DNA from 4 places in the Rhizobium sp. PAMB 3182 genome. Region 4 is predicted to be linked to each of the others. Evidence: predicted binding sites of a transcription regulator. Region 4 holds the regulator's gene; each other region holds the start of a gene.
The links. The regulator LexA, encoded in region 4, represses DNA repair genes until DNA is damaged. The targets are predictions, from matches to a motif close to TGTTCNNNNTGTGTTCNG.

Region 1 (3,738 bases), 970 kb from region 4:
CTTCCGGCGTCTGACGGAAAAGAACAATCCGCCACTGCCGACGTTGCCGAGCGCGGGCCCCGCAGACGCGAAGGCGTGGATCGACTATCTCGCGGCCTGCCGCAATGACCTGCAGCCGCCGGCCGAAGAGGTTCTGCCGGAGATCGCGAACGTGATCGCGATGCTGACTGAAGGCGGTGCGCTGCTTGCGCGCATGTCCGGCTCCGGCGCGACCTGCTTCGGGCTCTACACCGATCAGCAGGCGGCACAGCAGGCAGCAGACGCCCTTCGGCAAGCGCGGCCAGAATGGTATGTTGAGGCAACGCAGACAACGGAAGACCGGACATGAGCACGACGCAAACCGAACGCCCCTTCATTCCCGTTGGCATCGCCGTGCTGACGGTATCGGACACGCGAACGCTTGCCGATGACCGCTCCGGCGACACCCTGGTGGCGCGGATCGCTGAGGCCGGACACCGGCTCATCGACCGGGCGATCGTGCCCGACGACAAGGACCGCATTCGCGCGCAGGTAGAAGCCTGGACGCTGTCTGCAGACATCGACGTGGTGATCACCACAGGCGGTACGGGCTTTACCGGCCGCGACGTGACGCCGGAAGCGCTGGAGCCCCTGTTCGAAAAACGCATGGACGGTTTCTCGGAGGTCTTCCATCGCATCTCCTTCGACAAGATCGGCACGTCGACGATCCAGTCGCGGGCGACGGGCGGGGTGGCGAACGCCACCTTCATCTTCGTGCTGCCGGGCTCGCCCGGCGCCTGCAAGGACGCCTGGGACGGCATTCTGAAGGCGCAGCTCGACTACCGCCACATGCCCTGCAATTTTGTGGAAATCATGCCGCGCCTCGACGAACACCTGCGCCGTAGCTGACGCACAACTCATGGCGAACGGTCAGGCCGCCCGGGCAGCCCTGGCCACCCATGACGGGATGACTTCGCTGCTCAGCGTCTTCGCCTTGCTGCTGGCGGCGACCTCGGCCAGATGCTTGCCGGACCGGACGAGATCGAGCGCCTGGCGCTTTGGAATGAGGAACCCGTATTCCAGCGGCTTGCGGCCGCGGCGAAAGCGCTTGAGGAACGGCAGGCGGTAATTGCGCGAGGGTGAGAAGCGGGCCGGCAGCTTGTTCAGCGACAGGTATTCGAGCAGTTCCTCGACCCAGCCGGTCTGCGGCCGCGCACCCGGTTCGAGCAGGAGTATCCACTCGCCCCGCGCCTTGCTGACCACCTCACCCAGATCCCAGTCTTCGTGATAGCGGCAACCTGCCGCCTCGGCCACCCGGGCAGATCCGTCCTGCGACCCACGGTCGAGCACCACGACGTCGCTGACCAACCCTTCAACAGCTCCGGCGACCAGCACTGACAGGGTCTGCGCCAATTCCGGTTCCTGATCCTGGCATTCCATGATGACTGTCAACATGGGGTTATGATTATCGCGCCGCACAACCGAATGCCACAAAAAAATAAAGTTCTGTACTTGCTTTGTTCTCATTTCCTCGTTACGAATTAGAACAGAGACGAGGGAACAAGCAGATTCCCTTAACGGAGAAGTCCCAATGGCAAGCTTGAACCATTCGGGGCAGGACGCTTTTGCGCCTGCCAATACGGCTGATATTGCCAATTCGCTGATCAAGACATCCGGCCTGCGGATCGACATCGATCGCCGCAAGGGACGCGGTGCGGGGCTAAACCCCGGCGGCCGCTTCGAGAAGCATGAGACCGTCAGCTTCGACGACGGCTGGAGCACGCTGGAAGACCTGCCCGTCTTCAAGACCGATGTGCAGGTTGAAAAGCCGCGCTCGATCATCACCCGCAACGAATCCCCCGACATTCCCTTCGACCGTTCGATCAACCCCTATCGCGGTTGCGAGCACGGCTGCATCTATTGCTTCGCCCGGCCGACGCATGCCTTCATGGGGCTTTCACCGGGGCTGGAATTCGAGTCCAAGCTGTTTGCCAAGCCGGATGCCGCAAAGCTTCTGGAGCGGGAGATTTCCAAGCCCGGCTACCGTCCACGGGCGATCGCCATCGGCACCAATACCGACCCCTATCAGCCGGTGGAGAAGGAATGGCGGATCATGCGCCAGATCCTCGAAGTGCTGCTGGCCGCCAGCCATCCCGTCGGCATCGTCACCAAGTCGGCGATGGTGATGCGCGACATCGACCTCTTGTCGAAGCTCGCCGAGAAGGGCCTCGCCAAGGTGACGATCTCCGTGACGACGCTCGACAGGAAGCTGGCGCGGGCAATGGAACCACGGGCAGCGACGCCGGCCAAGCGGCTGGAGACGATCAAGGCGCTTTCGGATGCCGGCATTCCGACGGGCATCCTGACGGCGCCGATCATTCCCGCGCTCAACGACCACGAGATCGAGCGGCTGCTCGATTCCGGCAAGGCAGCGGGCGCGTGCGAGGCCGGCTACGTGCTGCTGCGCCTGCCGCTGGAAGTCAGCCCCCTCTTCCGCGACTGGCTGCTGCAGCATTACCCGGACCGCTACCGTCACGTCATGTCGCTGGTGCGCTCCATGCGCGGCGGCAAGGACTACGACGCCGAGTTCGGCAAGCGCATGAAGGGCGCCGGTCCCTATGCCTGGCAGATCAGCCGGCGCTTCGAACTGGCGACCAAGCGGCTGGGTCTCGCCCGCCGGCAGATGCCACTGCGCGACGACCTGTTCGTGCCGCCGGACGGCGGCGGTGTGCAGTTGTCGCTGCTCTAGACATAAAGCTTTCCGGGAGGTTCCGCCTGCCTCTCCTCCCGGATAGCCCCCGGATGCCGCCAGGATGCGTTCCCGTTCCACCCGCCCTTGTGCGGGGACGCTCCCTCGGGCTGCGATATGACTTCCAGCCCGATCCGGGGGCTTGCAGGAAATCGAGGCGGCGTGCAAACGTCCGCGTATGAAACGCCGCACGCCGCCCGATTCTCCTGACCTTTTCCCGCCGGCCATTGGTCCCGACTTCGATATCGAGACGCGCAAGAAGAAGGCCGGCTACTGGCCTGTCGCCGGCGCCGACGAAGCCGGCCGAGGGCCGCTCGCCGGTCCCGTGGTGGCCGCGGCTGTGATCCTCGACCCGGACAATATCCCGCTCGGCCTCAACGATTCCAAGAAGCTGTCGGCTGCCAGACGCGAGGCCCTGTTCGAGGAGATCCTGACCTCGGCGCTTTCCGTCGGCATTGCCTCTTCCGGACCGGCGCGCATCGACCGGACGGACATCCTGAAGGCCAGCCTTGACGCCATGCGCCGCGCGGTCCTGGGCCTCACGCTCAAGCCGGCCATGGTGCTGGTCGATGGCCGCGACGTGCCGAAGGGCCTGCCCTGTGCCGGTGACGCCATCATCAAGGGCGATGCCCGCAGCCTGTCGATTGCGGCTGCCTCCATTGTCGCCAAGGTGACGCGCGACCGTATGATGGAAGAGGCTGACCGGATCTTTCCGGCCTATGGCTTTGCCGGCCATGCCGGCTACGGAACCGCCATCCACAGGGCCGCCATCGAACTTCACGGCGGCTGCAGACTTCACCGCATGAGCTTCCGGCCCCTGCGCAAGGACTGACATCAGACACCAGATCCACCACGAACGAAAAAGGCCGGGTCAGACCCGGCCTTTTCAATATCAGTTGGCTTGAGGCCAGGCCTCAGTTCAGGCGCGTGCGAACCTGTTCGACCGACGCGTTGAACAGCTTTTCCTTGACGTTGCCATCCACCTTGTCGGCCAGAACCTTCTCGGCGGCGGCAATGGCCAGATCGACGGC
Region 2 (3,738 bases), 590 kb from region 4:
GAAGACGCGGTCGCCGACGGTGAAGGCGGAGGGGGTGTCGCTGGTCGACTTGGCGACCAGTTCGCCGTCGATGGTGCGGCCGCGCGGGCCGGATTCGCCGTAGCCGATGCGTTCGACGGCGTGGCCGGAGCGGTTGCCCCAGTTCGAGCGGGTCGCCTCGGTGCGGTTGGCCTGGGCACGCTTCCAGCCGGGTGTCGAATAGGAATTGTTGAACGGATCGGCCGTGTCGAAGCGCGACTGGCCGTAGCTGCCGCGTCCATAGCCGCCATAGGAGGTTTCCACCTCGGCGACCTCGACATGGGTGGTCGGCAGTTCGTCGAGGAAGCGTGACGGGATGGTCGACTGCCAGAGGCCGTGAATGCGGCGGTTGTTGACGAACCATATATGGCAGCGGCGCTTTGCCCTAGTGATGCCGACATAGGCGAGGCGGCGTTCTTCCTCCAGTCCGGCGCGGCCGCTTTCGTCGAGCGAGCGCTGGTGCGGGAACAGGCCTTCCTCCCAGCCGGGCAGGAAGACGGTCTCGAATTCCAGTCCCTTGGCGGAATGCAGCGTCATAATCGAGACGGCGTCTAGGTTTTCGTTCTGCTCGACATCCATGACCAGCGAGACGTGTTCGAGGAAGCCGCGCAGCGACTCGAACCCCTCCATCGAGCGGATCAGTTCCTTCAGGTTTTCCAGTCGCCCCGGCGCTTCTGCCGATTTGTCGGCCTGCCACATGGCGGTATAGCCGCTTTCGTCGAGGATCTGTTCGGCGAGCTCGGTGTGCGGCGTGTTTTCCAGCAGCGACTGCCAGCGGCGGAAATCGGTCACGACGTCGAACAGCGCCTTGCGCGGCTTCGGCTTGAACTCGTCGGTCTCGATCACTTCCGCCGCGGCGGCGAGCATGGGAATGTCGCGGGCGCGGGCGTAATCGTGCAACTGGCGGACGCTCGCGTCGCCAAGGCCGCGCTTCGGCGTGTTGATGATGCGCTCGAAGGCGAGGTCGTCGGCCGGCTGGCAGACGAGGCGGAAATAGGCCATGGCGTCGCGGATCTCGAGGCGCTCGTAGAAGCGCGGGCCGCCGATGACGCGGTAGTTGAGGCCCAGCGTGACGAAGCGGTCTTCGAATTCGCGCATCTGGAAGGAGGCGCGCACCAGGATCGCCATGTCGTTGAGATTGTGTTTCTCGCGCTGGAGCTGCTCGATTTCCTCGCCGATGGCGCGGGCCTCTTCCTCCGAATCCCAGGCATTGTGGACCTGTACCTTGTCGTCGTCCGGGTCGGTGCGGTCGGTAAACAGCGTCTTGCCGAGGCGGCCCTCATTGTGGGCGATCAGGTGGCCGGCGGCGCCGAGGATGTGCTCGGTCGAGCGGTAATTGCGCTCCAGCCGGATGACCTTGGCGCCCGGAAAATCCTTCTCGAAGCGCAGGATGTTGTCGACCTCCGCGCCGCGCCAGCCATAGATCGACTGGTCGTCGTCGCCGACGCAGCAGACATTGATCGGCTCGCCCTTCGGCCGCTGGGCCAGGAGCCGCAGCCACATGTACTGGGCGGTGTTGGTGTCCTGATACTCGTCGACGAGGATGTATTTGAAGCGGCGGTGGTAATCCTTGAGGATGCCGGGCTCGCTGCGGAAGATATGGATCGGATGCAGGAGGAGGTCGCCGAAATCGCAGGCGTTTAGCGTCTTCAGCCGAGCCTGATAGGCCCTGTAGAGTTCGCGGCCCTTGCCGTTCGCAAAGGCGCGGGCGTCGCCTTCCGGTATCTGCTCCGGCGTCAGCCCCTTGTTCTTCCAGTTGTCGATCATGCCGGCGAACTGCTTGGCCGGCCAGCGCTTGTCGTCCAGCTCTTCGGCCTGGATGATCTGCTTGATCAGCCGGATGACGTCGTCGGTGTCGAGTATGGTGAAGTCGGACCTCAGCCCGACGACCTCGGCATGGCGGCGCAACAGCTTGACGCCGATCGAGTGGAAGGTGCCGAGCCATGGCATGCCTTCGACGGCATCGCCGAGCAACAGGCCGATGCGCTCCTTCATCTCGCGCGCGGCCTTGTTGGTGAAGGTGACGGCGAGGATCTGCGAGGGGAAGGCGTGGCCGGTCGAGAGAATATGGGCGATGCGGGTGGTCAGGACGCGGGTCTTGCCCGTGCCGGCGCCGGCCAGCACCAGCACCGGGCCCTCCGTCGTCTCCACCGCTTCGCGCTGTTCCGGGTTCAGGCCCGAGAGATAATCCGGGGCGCGCTTCTGGCCACGTGCGGCCATGGCGCGGGCGGCGATGCCTCCGGCCGACGGCGCGGGGGCGGCGGGCGTCCTAGGTTCGGGTTCCTCGTCGAAAAAGGGAATGTCGTCATAACCACCGATCATGCGGCTCAATGTAGTGATTCGGTTCCAAAAGGCAAAAGAAAGAGAACAAAAGGCGCACTTACCCCATGAATTGATGGGGTTTGCCGCTAAATCAAACGCAACTGTGATCGAACATGACCAAATTGTAATCTTGTTTCGCTTGTCGCATTTTAGGATTAAATCATAATGCAGCCTGACGAACCGTGAGCAGAGCGGGCGACCAGGGGCGGAACCAAAGGTCGCATGCAGAACTCTGCCACCCCCCGGAGAAATTGATGCGTCTGTGGAAACAGCTGGTTTTGAGCCTGATCGTTCTGTGTGCCGGTCTTTATGTGTGGGTGACGTTTGTACCCGGAGCCGGTGCCCTGTTGCAGAAGATGGGCCTGTCGCAGGAGGTGGTTGCCGCCATCGCCCCGAAGAGTGAAAGCGCGCCCGGAGCGGGCGAAGGTCGTGGCCGCGGCGGATTTCGCAGCGGTCCTACCGTCGTCGTCACCGCGCCGGCCGGAGAGGGGGTCGTCAACGATCAGCTGACGGCCATCGGCAATGGCGAGGCGATCGAGTCCGTCGTCATCGCGCCGCAGGCCTCCGGCAATATCGCCGCGGTCAATATCCGCTCGGGCGACCGGGTGAAGAAGGGCGAGGTGATCGCCAGCCTTGACCGCGAGGAACAGGTGATCGCCCGCGACCAGGCGCAGGTGGCGCTGGAAAGCGCGGAAGAGAAGCTGTCGATCTACAAGAATGCGAAGTCGACCGTTTCGCGCGTCAGCCTGGTGGAATCCGAGATCGACGCCAAGTCGGCGAAGCTCGCCCTCGACAATGCTGAGCTGACGCTGAAGCGGCGGGATATCGTCTCGCCGATCGATGGCGTCGCCGGCATCATTCCGGTCAGCGTCGGCGACTACGTGACGACCTCGACCGCGATCGTAACCGTCGACAACCGGTCCGAGCTGCTTGTCGACTTCTGGGCGCCCGAGCGGTTTGCCGCCGGGATGGAAGCCGGACAGCCGGTTCAGGCGACGGCGGTGGCGCGGCCCGGCGAGGTGTTTTCCGGCGAGATTGAAGCCGTCGACAACCGTATCGATGAGGCGAGCCGCACCTTCAAGGTTCGGGCCCGCATTCCCAACACGGACGACAAGCTGCGCGCCGGCATGGCATTCACAGTGTTGATGAAATTCGGCGGCGACAATTATCCGTCCGTCGATCCGCTCGCCGTGCAGTGGGATTCGGACGGGTCTTATGTCTGGCGGGTGACGGACGGCAAGGTCGAGAAGGTTCGCGTCGCCATCATCCAGCGCAATCCGGACGTGGTGCTGGTCAAGGGCGATATCGCCAAGGGTGACAGCATCGTTACCGCCGGCCTGCAGCGGCTGCGCGAAGGCGCCGAGGTGGAGGTTGCCGGTGCTGCGGATGTCGAGAAGC
Region 3 (3,738 bases), 300 kb from region 4:
CGATGGCGAAGTCGAGGCCCCATTTGACGAAGATCGCCTTGGCTTCCTCTTCCTTCTCGGGGCTCAGCACCATGAGCATGCGCTCCTGGCTTTCCGACAGCATCATTTCATAAGCCGTCATCTGCTCTTCGCGGACCGGCACCTGGTCGAGGTTGAGCTCGATGCCGAGGTCGCCCTTGGCGCCCATTTCGACCGCCGAACAGGTGAGGCCCGCAGCACCCATGTCCTGGATGGCGATCACGGCGCCGGTCTGCATCAGTTCGAGGCAGGCTTCCAGCAGGCACTTCTCGGTGAAGGGGTCGCCGACCTGGACGGTCGGGCGCTTCTCCTCGATCGTCTCGTCGAATTCGGCCGAGGCCATGGTGGCGCCGCCGACGCCGTCACGGCCGGTCTTGGCACCGAGATAGACGACGGGGAGGCCGACGCCTTCGGCCTTCGAGTAGAAGATCGCGTCGGACTTTGCGAGACCGGCGGCAAAGGCGTTGACGAGGATGTTGCCGTTGTAACGGGCGTCAAATTCGACTTCCCCGCCAACCGTCGGAACGCCGAAGGAATTGCCGTAGCCACCGACGCCGGAAACGACGCCGGAGACCAGGTGACGGGTCTTCGGATGATCCGGCTCGCCGAAGCGCAGCGCGTTCATGGCGGCGACCGGACGGGCGCCCATGGTGAAGACGTCGCGCAGGATGCCGCCAACGCCGGTCGCTGCACCCTGATAGGGTTCGATGTAGGACGGATGGTTGTGGCTTTCCATCTTGAAGACGACGCAATCGCCGTCATCGATGTCGACGACGCCGGCGTTTTCGCCGGGGCCCTGGATGACGCGCGGGCCGGTGGTCGGCAGGGTGCGCAGCCACTTCTTGGAAGACTTGTAGGAGCAGTGCTCGTTCCACATGGCGGAGAAGATGCCGAGTTCGGTGAAGGTCGGTTCGCGGCCGATCAGTTCCAGAATGCGATCGTATTCATCCGGCTTCAGGCCATGGGCGGCGATGAGCTCCGGGGTGATGGCGATGGTATTCGAGATGGTCATGTGTCCAGACGTGTCCGTGCGCGATGGGAGAGGTTTGCCGTCTCTTTATCCCATGTCACGGGCGAGTGCGACAGGAAAATGCCGAGAATAACAGGCGAATCCCGTGTTTTTCCGGAGATACGCAAGAAACGTGGCTATCGGGATGTGGACGCATTCCTTCATCGCTTGACGACATCGATTTACGATGAAATGTTCGCTTTATGTTCTTATTTGGAGATTCAAGCATGCTGGAAGAATTCATTGTCGAGGCGAAGGCCGCTGCCTATGTCGGGGGCGGCAAGCCTGGAGCTTCATCGCGAGCGGCGTCGCATGACATAGGCTATCGGAGGGGACACTGGAGCTATCTCGACAGCTACTTCGGCGGCACGGACTTTCTGGGCCAGGAAACCGTCTGGACCGACGGCGTGCCGGTTTGGGCGATGAACTACTACGGCCGCATATCCGACGATGATGCGATCAACGCCGAGAAGGCGGGATCAATCGTGAAGCAGGCGCGGGCGGCTCTTTACAACGAGGGCCGGTTCCTCGGTGAATTCAAGAGCGAATATCTTGGATATCGCTACGAACATGGGAGCGCGGGTACGCCGCGGAGTTTCCAGGGCGTCGAGAGGATCTACCGCGCGGACCGGGAGGTTTATCGGCTGGATTTCCACGGCGGACTGATCCGTCCTTGAGGACGGATCACGAATAGCTGTCGTAGCTGCTCGTGCCGTTCTCCAGGATCTGGCGCAGCAGCTTGCAACCGCGGTCGACTTCTCTGTCCTCCTTGACCGAGGAGAAGCCGATGCGGATGCGGTGCCAGACGCGTTCGGAGCGGCCGGGTTTGAATTCGTCCTCGTCGTCGACGAGGATGCCCTCGTTGAAAGCGGCATTCTTGAACGTGCCGGAGAGCCAGGGCTCCGGCAGCTTCAGCCAGATGAAGGGCAGGCCGGGCAGGGCGGTGTATTCGAAGCCGGCGAAGTTGGTTTCGAGGATTTTCTGGCGATCCATGATCTTGGCGATGCTGGTCGCTTTGAGATCCGCAGCCTCGCCCGAGAGCACCAGGCGAGCGCAGAGTTCGGCAAACAGATACGGCATGCCGCCGGTGATCATCTTGTGGGCGATGCGGACCCGGTGGGCGTAATGCGGCGGGCAGGCGACCCAGCCGCCGCGCACGCCGGCGGCGACCGATTTCGACAGGCCGCCGACCAGAAAGGTGCGCTCCGGCGCGAATTCCACGAGGCGCGGCGTCTCGTCCCGGCAGAGCGAGCCGTACAGGTCGTCCTCGATCAGCCAGACATTGTACTTGCGGGCGATCTCGGCGATCTGCCTGCGGCGTTCGGCCGGCATGACGACGGCGGTCGGATTGTGGGCCGCCGGCATCAGGAAGGCGATCTTCGGGTGCTGCTGGGCGCAGACGCTTTCGAAATCCTCCGGGATCATGCCGTGTTCGTCGATATTGGCGAGCACCGTGCGGCGGCCGATCAGCGTGGCGCTGCGGGCAATCTGCGAATAGGTCAGGTGCTCGAAGACGATCTTGTCGCCCGGCGAGGTGGCGACCGTCAGCAGGGCCATGATGGCGGCATGGGCGCCGAGCGTCGGCACGACGTTTTCCGCTTCCGGCGCAAAGGCGCCGCGCGTCAGCCATTGCGCACCGGCTTCGAACCAGTGGCGCGGGAAGGTGCGGGTGTAGCTGGCAATCTCGGCAGGATGATCACGGATGATGTCGCCTGTCAGGCGCCCGATCGTTGCGGCCTGGCCGCTGTCGGGTGCGGCAGTCGTGTCGAACCGCAAGGCACCGCTGGGCGCGACGTCCGGGCGTGTGCCCTGCAATGTCATCGCCGGCGGCGTCGCCTGCTGGATTTCCTCACCGCTTTCCGTCTGATCCAGCACATAGGTGCCGCGGCCGACCTCGCCGCTGACCAGTCCACGTTCGTGGATCAGCGAGTAGGCGCGACCGATTGTACCTATTGTCACCCCTATGTCGAATGCCAGGTTCCGCTGGGGCGGAAGCTTCGTCCCCGGCGGCAAGGTGCCGTCGACGATCGCATCTTCGATCCGGTCCGCGAGGCGGACGTATAGAGGGCCGGAGCCCTTGGATATATCGGGAAGCCAAGTTGTCATGGTGACAATTCTATACATTGTCACCCAATGTGAGTCAATTGTATACGACAGTCATGCAAGAGCATTTTTTAACAGAGAAAGGCAGACAGGTGCAATCATGAGACGGGTACAATTCCTTGACGGTGCAATGAATACAATCGGTGCTTCCGCGAAGACGGACAATGCCGTGCGAAAGCCGTCGGGTGTTGAACTGTTGATGGATGCGCTCACCGGTCGCGCCGGCGCTGTCTCGGCAAGCTTCCAGGAATGGCTGCAGCTGCGCCGGACGCGGCAGAGCCTCATGGAGCTGACCGACGAGCAGCTGCGCGACGTCGGCATCACCCGCCGGATGGCCGATCACGAGGCTGCGAAGTCGCGCTTCATCGCTTGACCGCATGTTTTTCCCCCGGGGCCACGTCCATGGTCCCGTTTCAGGCCCGCATCCGCTATCCCAACGGCGGTGTGCGGGCTTTTTTTACGCGGTGATTTCGGAGAAGCGGTGCTTTCAGCAGCTCGTCTGGCCGCTGGCCCAGCGGTTGACGTCGGCATTGATCCGGCTGCCTGAGGATTCCGCCAGGAGCGGTCCGAAAGCACTGAGCTTAGCCGGTGATCCTTCCGCCTGAACG
Region 4 (3,738 bases):
CAGTTCGTCGGCGATCAGGTGCGCACCAAGCTGGAATTCTCGGTGTTCGCGGTGTTCGATTCCGTCGGTCTCAGCGTTGCCGGCCTGCTGGCGCCTGTGATCGGCTGGCTTTTCGTGATTGCGGCGACCGCGATCGCCACGCGCAAAGTACCGGGCTTCCGGCAGCTCGGCGCATCGGCGCTGCTGCTCGCGGGCTGGATCGCGCTCAACATCGCCATGTTCGCGCCAGCCTTCAAGCCGGATCACCGCTACATCATTCCGTCGCTTCCCGCTCTGTCGATCCTGATGGCGGTCGGCCTCGCCTCCTTCGATCGCGAGACGACATCACGCTATCTAAGCCTGTTTCTCAAATTCTCGGCGATCGGCCTGGCCCTCACCTTCGCCATCCTCTACGGCGTCTCGGCGCAGCTGCTGAGTGCCAAGGTAACGGTTGCGATCGTGGTTGCCATTGCCCTCGGCCTGCTTCTCGTCTGGCGCATCGCCAATCGCCAGGCCTTCCGGCCCAAGGTTCTGGCGCTCTCCGCCCTGCCTATGGCGATCCTGCTTGCCATCTATCCCGTCGTCGCCGCCTTCGGCATGCCCGACCTTGGAAAGCCGATCGCCGACAAGGTCGCCCAACTCGACCTGCCCGCCGACGACATCGTCTTCCTGGGGTCTGACATCGTCGCCTCCGAGGCACGGTTGCACAGCGGCGTCGAACGACCTTTCCTGCAGCGACGAAAGCTTGCGGACGTCGAAGCCGGCGATCGCTTCAAGGCCGTCATCACGCTGGAGAAGACGGAAGCCGACCGGCTCGCCGCCGACGGGTACGACGTGACGGCGGTCAGTGGCGGCTGGCGTTCGATCGATCCGGCCGTCCTCATGAAGGCCGTTCTCTCCGGCACGCTCGCCGAGGCACGCGCAGCGGAAGCCGAGCGCGCCTACATCGCAGTCGATCCGGCTCGCTAACGCTCATAGCCGACCCGCAGCAGGAAAAATCGGCAGTTCCTGCGACACCGGCCCCCGCTTTCACGATATTTTAGGCACTTGCGGAACACAGTGGGAACATATAGTGTCCGTTCTGTATTTGTTTCATGATTCTGGAAGGTGCCGATTCATGCTGACGCGAAAGCAACAGGAACTGCTTCTCTTCATTCACGAGCGGATGAAGGAATCCGGCGTTCCGCCATCCTTTGACGAGATGAAGGATGCACTCAATCTCGCGTCCAAGTCCGGCATTCACCGGCTGATCACGGCGCTCGAGGAGCGCGGCTTCATCCGCCGCCTGCCGAACCGGGCGCGCGCGCTGGAGGTCATCAAGCTTCCCGAAGCCTATTCGCCGAGCCTGCAGCCACGGCGCGGCTTTTCGCCAAGCGTCATCGAAGGCAGCCTCGGCAAGCCGAAGCTCGCCCCGGCGCCCAAGGCACCGGAACCTGCGAACGACACCGTCAGCGTCCCGGTCATGGGCCGCATCGCCGCCGGTGTGCCGATCTCCGCCATCCAGAACAACACGCACAGCCTGTCCGTGCCGATGGAAATGCTGGGCTCCGGCGAACACTATGCGCTGGAGGTCAAGGGCGACTCGATGATCGAGGCCGGCATCCTCGATGGCGATACCGTCATCATCAAGAATGTCAGCAGCGCCAATCCGGGCGAGATCGTCGTGGCCTTGGTCGACGACGAGGAAGCAACGCTCAAGCGCTTCCGCCGCAAGGGTGCGTCGATTGCACTCGAAGCCGCCAACCCGGCCTATGAGACGCGTATCTTCGCCTCCGATCGGGTGAAGGTCCAAGGCAAGCTCGTCGGCCTCATCCGCCGCTATCACTGACCGGTGACACGCCTGGCTGCGTCCGTATCACGCGGATGCGGAACAAGCGGCCATGTGGCTGTTTCCTGCGTGGCCAGGAAGCTATTTGCCCGCCAGTCATAATATCGATGCCGGGTCCAGGGGCGGTCGATTGCGCCGACTGCCGTCCTGGCCTCAAAGCCGATGCCATCCAACGCCGCATGGAGTTCGATCGATCCGGTTCTTCGCAGACGTTCCGCCGTAAGCAATGTCGCGCCCGAGCGGCACGTGTCGTAGCCGAGCCGGAACGGCACGATGACCACATCGGCGATGTCGCAGGCGGGTCCGGCATAGGCGGGTTTTTCCACCGTCACCACCCGCAATGCGGTTCCGCCCGACGCCGTAACCTGACCGGCGCACCAGGCGGCCTTCCTGCAGTGGAAGGGGGATATCTCTCCATTCAGGGCCGTCTCCATGGCCAATCGCTCCGCATTCAAGACGGAGGCCGGCAGCCGTGGCGGTTCTCCTCCTTCTCCTCCTCCTGTCCGGTCAGGCGGGACCGGATCCCCATCCGCCATGTCCGGCCCCTCACCCTTCGGCATGGCGAGCGCCCGCTGCCATTGTTCGAAGATGAAAGATGGCGGACGACTGCGGTTGGTCTCGAGCCGTCCATCGGCAATGCGGGCCACCAGCCTGCCGTCCTCGCTGATAATCAGCGCAGGAGACGAGTTTGTCGGTCCGTACGCGATCAGCGCAACCGCCGCGGCCATCAGCGGCAGGCCAAGATATCTGAGACGACTGCGCAACAGGACCAGGAGCAGAAAGCCGGCGACTGAGAGTTCGAAGGCGTAGGGAGGCAGGCGTCCGGATGACACGCCGCTGTCCCAGCCGGTGACATCTCGGGCCACCGCGATGACGATGTCCAACCCAACCCCCATGAGGCGTAGCGGCCAATGCTCGAGCCCAAACGGCATGGCGAGGACGGAGACCAAGCCGGCCGGCATGACCACGAAGGTGACGACCGGCATGGCGATGAGATTGGCGGCAAAGCCATAGGGTGCGAGGCGGTAGAAATGCTCCAGCGCGAAGACCGCCGTTGCCGTCCCGCCGATCGCCGATGTGAGCGCCAGCGCCGAAGCAAACCCGCCGGCTTTCGCGGCAAGGGCGATGATACCGGACCGGCGACGCGGAGCGCTCCGGTCCACCGAGCGCATCCGCCACCATCTGTATCCCGCCACAAGCGCCACCGTCGCGGCAAATGACATCTGGAAGCTCGGCCCCATGACGGCGGACGGCGTGACGGTGAGAATGATCAGCGCCGCGAGCGCGACGTTCCTGAGACTGATCGCCGGCCGGTCGATGAGGACTGCGACCAGCATCAATGCCAGCATGATGAAGGCGCGGATCGCTGATACCTGCAGCCCGGAGATCAGCAGATAGCCGAATGCCCCGGCCAGGGCAGCGGCTGCGGCCCACTTCTTGACCGAGAAGCGTTGCACGAGGGCCGGGAACAGGGCGAGCGCCGTGCGCAGGCCGGCAAAGAAGAGGCCGGCTGCGAGCGCCATGTGCAAGCCGGAAATGGCGATCACATGCGCCAATCCCGACATGCGCAAGGCTTCCGCCGTCTCATCCGACAGCGCACGTCTCTGGCCGGTGACGATGGCCGAGGCAAACGCCCCGGTGTCGCCAGCAAGCGTCGCTCGAATCCGGGCGGAAATCGTGTCGCGCAGCATCTCGATCGCAAGCCGGGCGCGGTCAAGAAGGGATGCACGCTGCCCCACAGCCACTTCTTCGGGAGAACCGTAGAAGAAACCGACCGCACCGATCCCCTGGTAGTAGGAGAAGAACGCGAAGTCATAGCCGCCAGGCAGGGCCGGACCGGAGGGCGGCGAGAGCCGCGCCTTGCCGCTGATCATTTCGCCGGGCAGCAATGGCTCATGGTCGTTTCGCGCCAGCACGGCCACCCTCTCAGG

Region 1: ACU5AZ_RS06175 (glycosyl transferase) is a predicted target of LexA. The motif match lies at 1,466-1,483, and genes of this name have one in related genera.
Region 2: ACU5AZ_RS18380 (ATP-dependent helicase) is a predicted target of LexA. The motif match lies at 2,382-2,399, and genes of this name have one in related genera.
Region 3: ACU5AZ_RS19755 (DUF5680 domain-containing protein) is a predicted target of LexA. The motif match lies at 1,221-1,238, and genes of this name have one in related genera.

What each region holds. Positions count from the first base shown of each region.
Region 1 is NZ_CM128607.1:1,216,813-1,220,550, forward strand. It holds gene ACU5AZ_RS06165 (4-(cytidine 5'-diphospho)-2-C-methyl-D-erythritol kinase) at 1-328, shown strand, start outside; gene moaB (molybdenum cofactor biosynthesis protein B) at 325-867, shown strand; gene ACU5AZ_RS06175 (glycosyl transferase) at 889-1,413, opposite strand; gene ACU5AZ_RS06180 (PA0069 family radical SAM protein) at 1,550-2,707, shown strand; gene ACU5AZ_RS06185 (ribonuclease HII) at 2,886-3,539, shown strand; gene ACU5AZ_RS06190 (F0F1 ATP synthase subunit B) at 3,622-3,738, opposite strand, start outside.
Region 2 is NZ_CM128607.1:3,839,463-3,843,200, forward strand. It holds gene ACU5AZ_RS18380 (ATP-dependent helicase) at 1-2,340, opposite strand, end outside; gene ACU5AZ_RS18385 (efflux RND transporter periplasmic adaptor subunit) at 2,595-3,738, shown strand, end outside.
Region 3 is NZ_CM128607.1:4,126,896-4,130,633, forward strand. It holds gene purL (phosphoribosylformylglycinamidine synthase subunit PurL) at 1-1,030, opposite strand, end outside; gene ACU5AZ_RS19755 (DUF5680 domain-containing protein) at 1,255-1,704, shown strand; gene ACU5AZ_RS19760 (aminotransferase-like domain-containing protein) at 1,712-3,133, opposite strand; gene ACU5AZ_RS19765 (DUF1127 domain-containing protein) at 3,261-3,503, shown strand; gene ACU5AZ_RS19770 (hypothetical protein) at 3,618-3,738, opposite strand, start outside.
Region 4 is NZ_CM128607.1:250,950-254,687, forward strand. It holds gene ACU5AZ_RS01355 (ArnT family glycosyltransferase) at 1-948, shown strand, start outside; gene lexA (transcriptional repressor LexA) at 1,097-1,807, shown strand; gene ACU5AZ_RS01365 (ComEC/Rec2 family competence protein) at 1,801-3,738, opposite strand, start outside.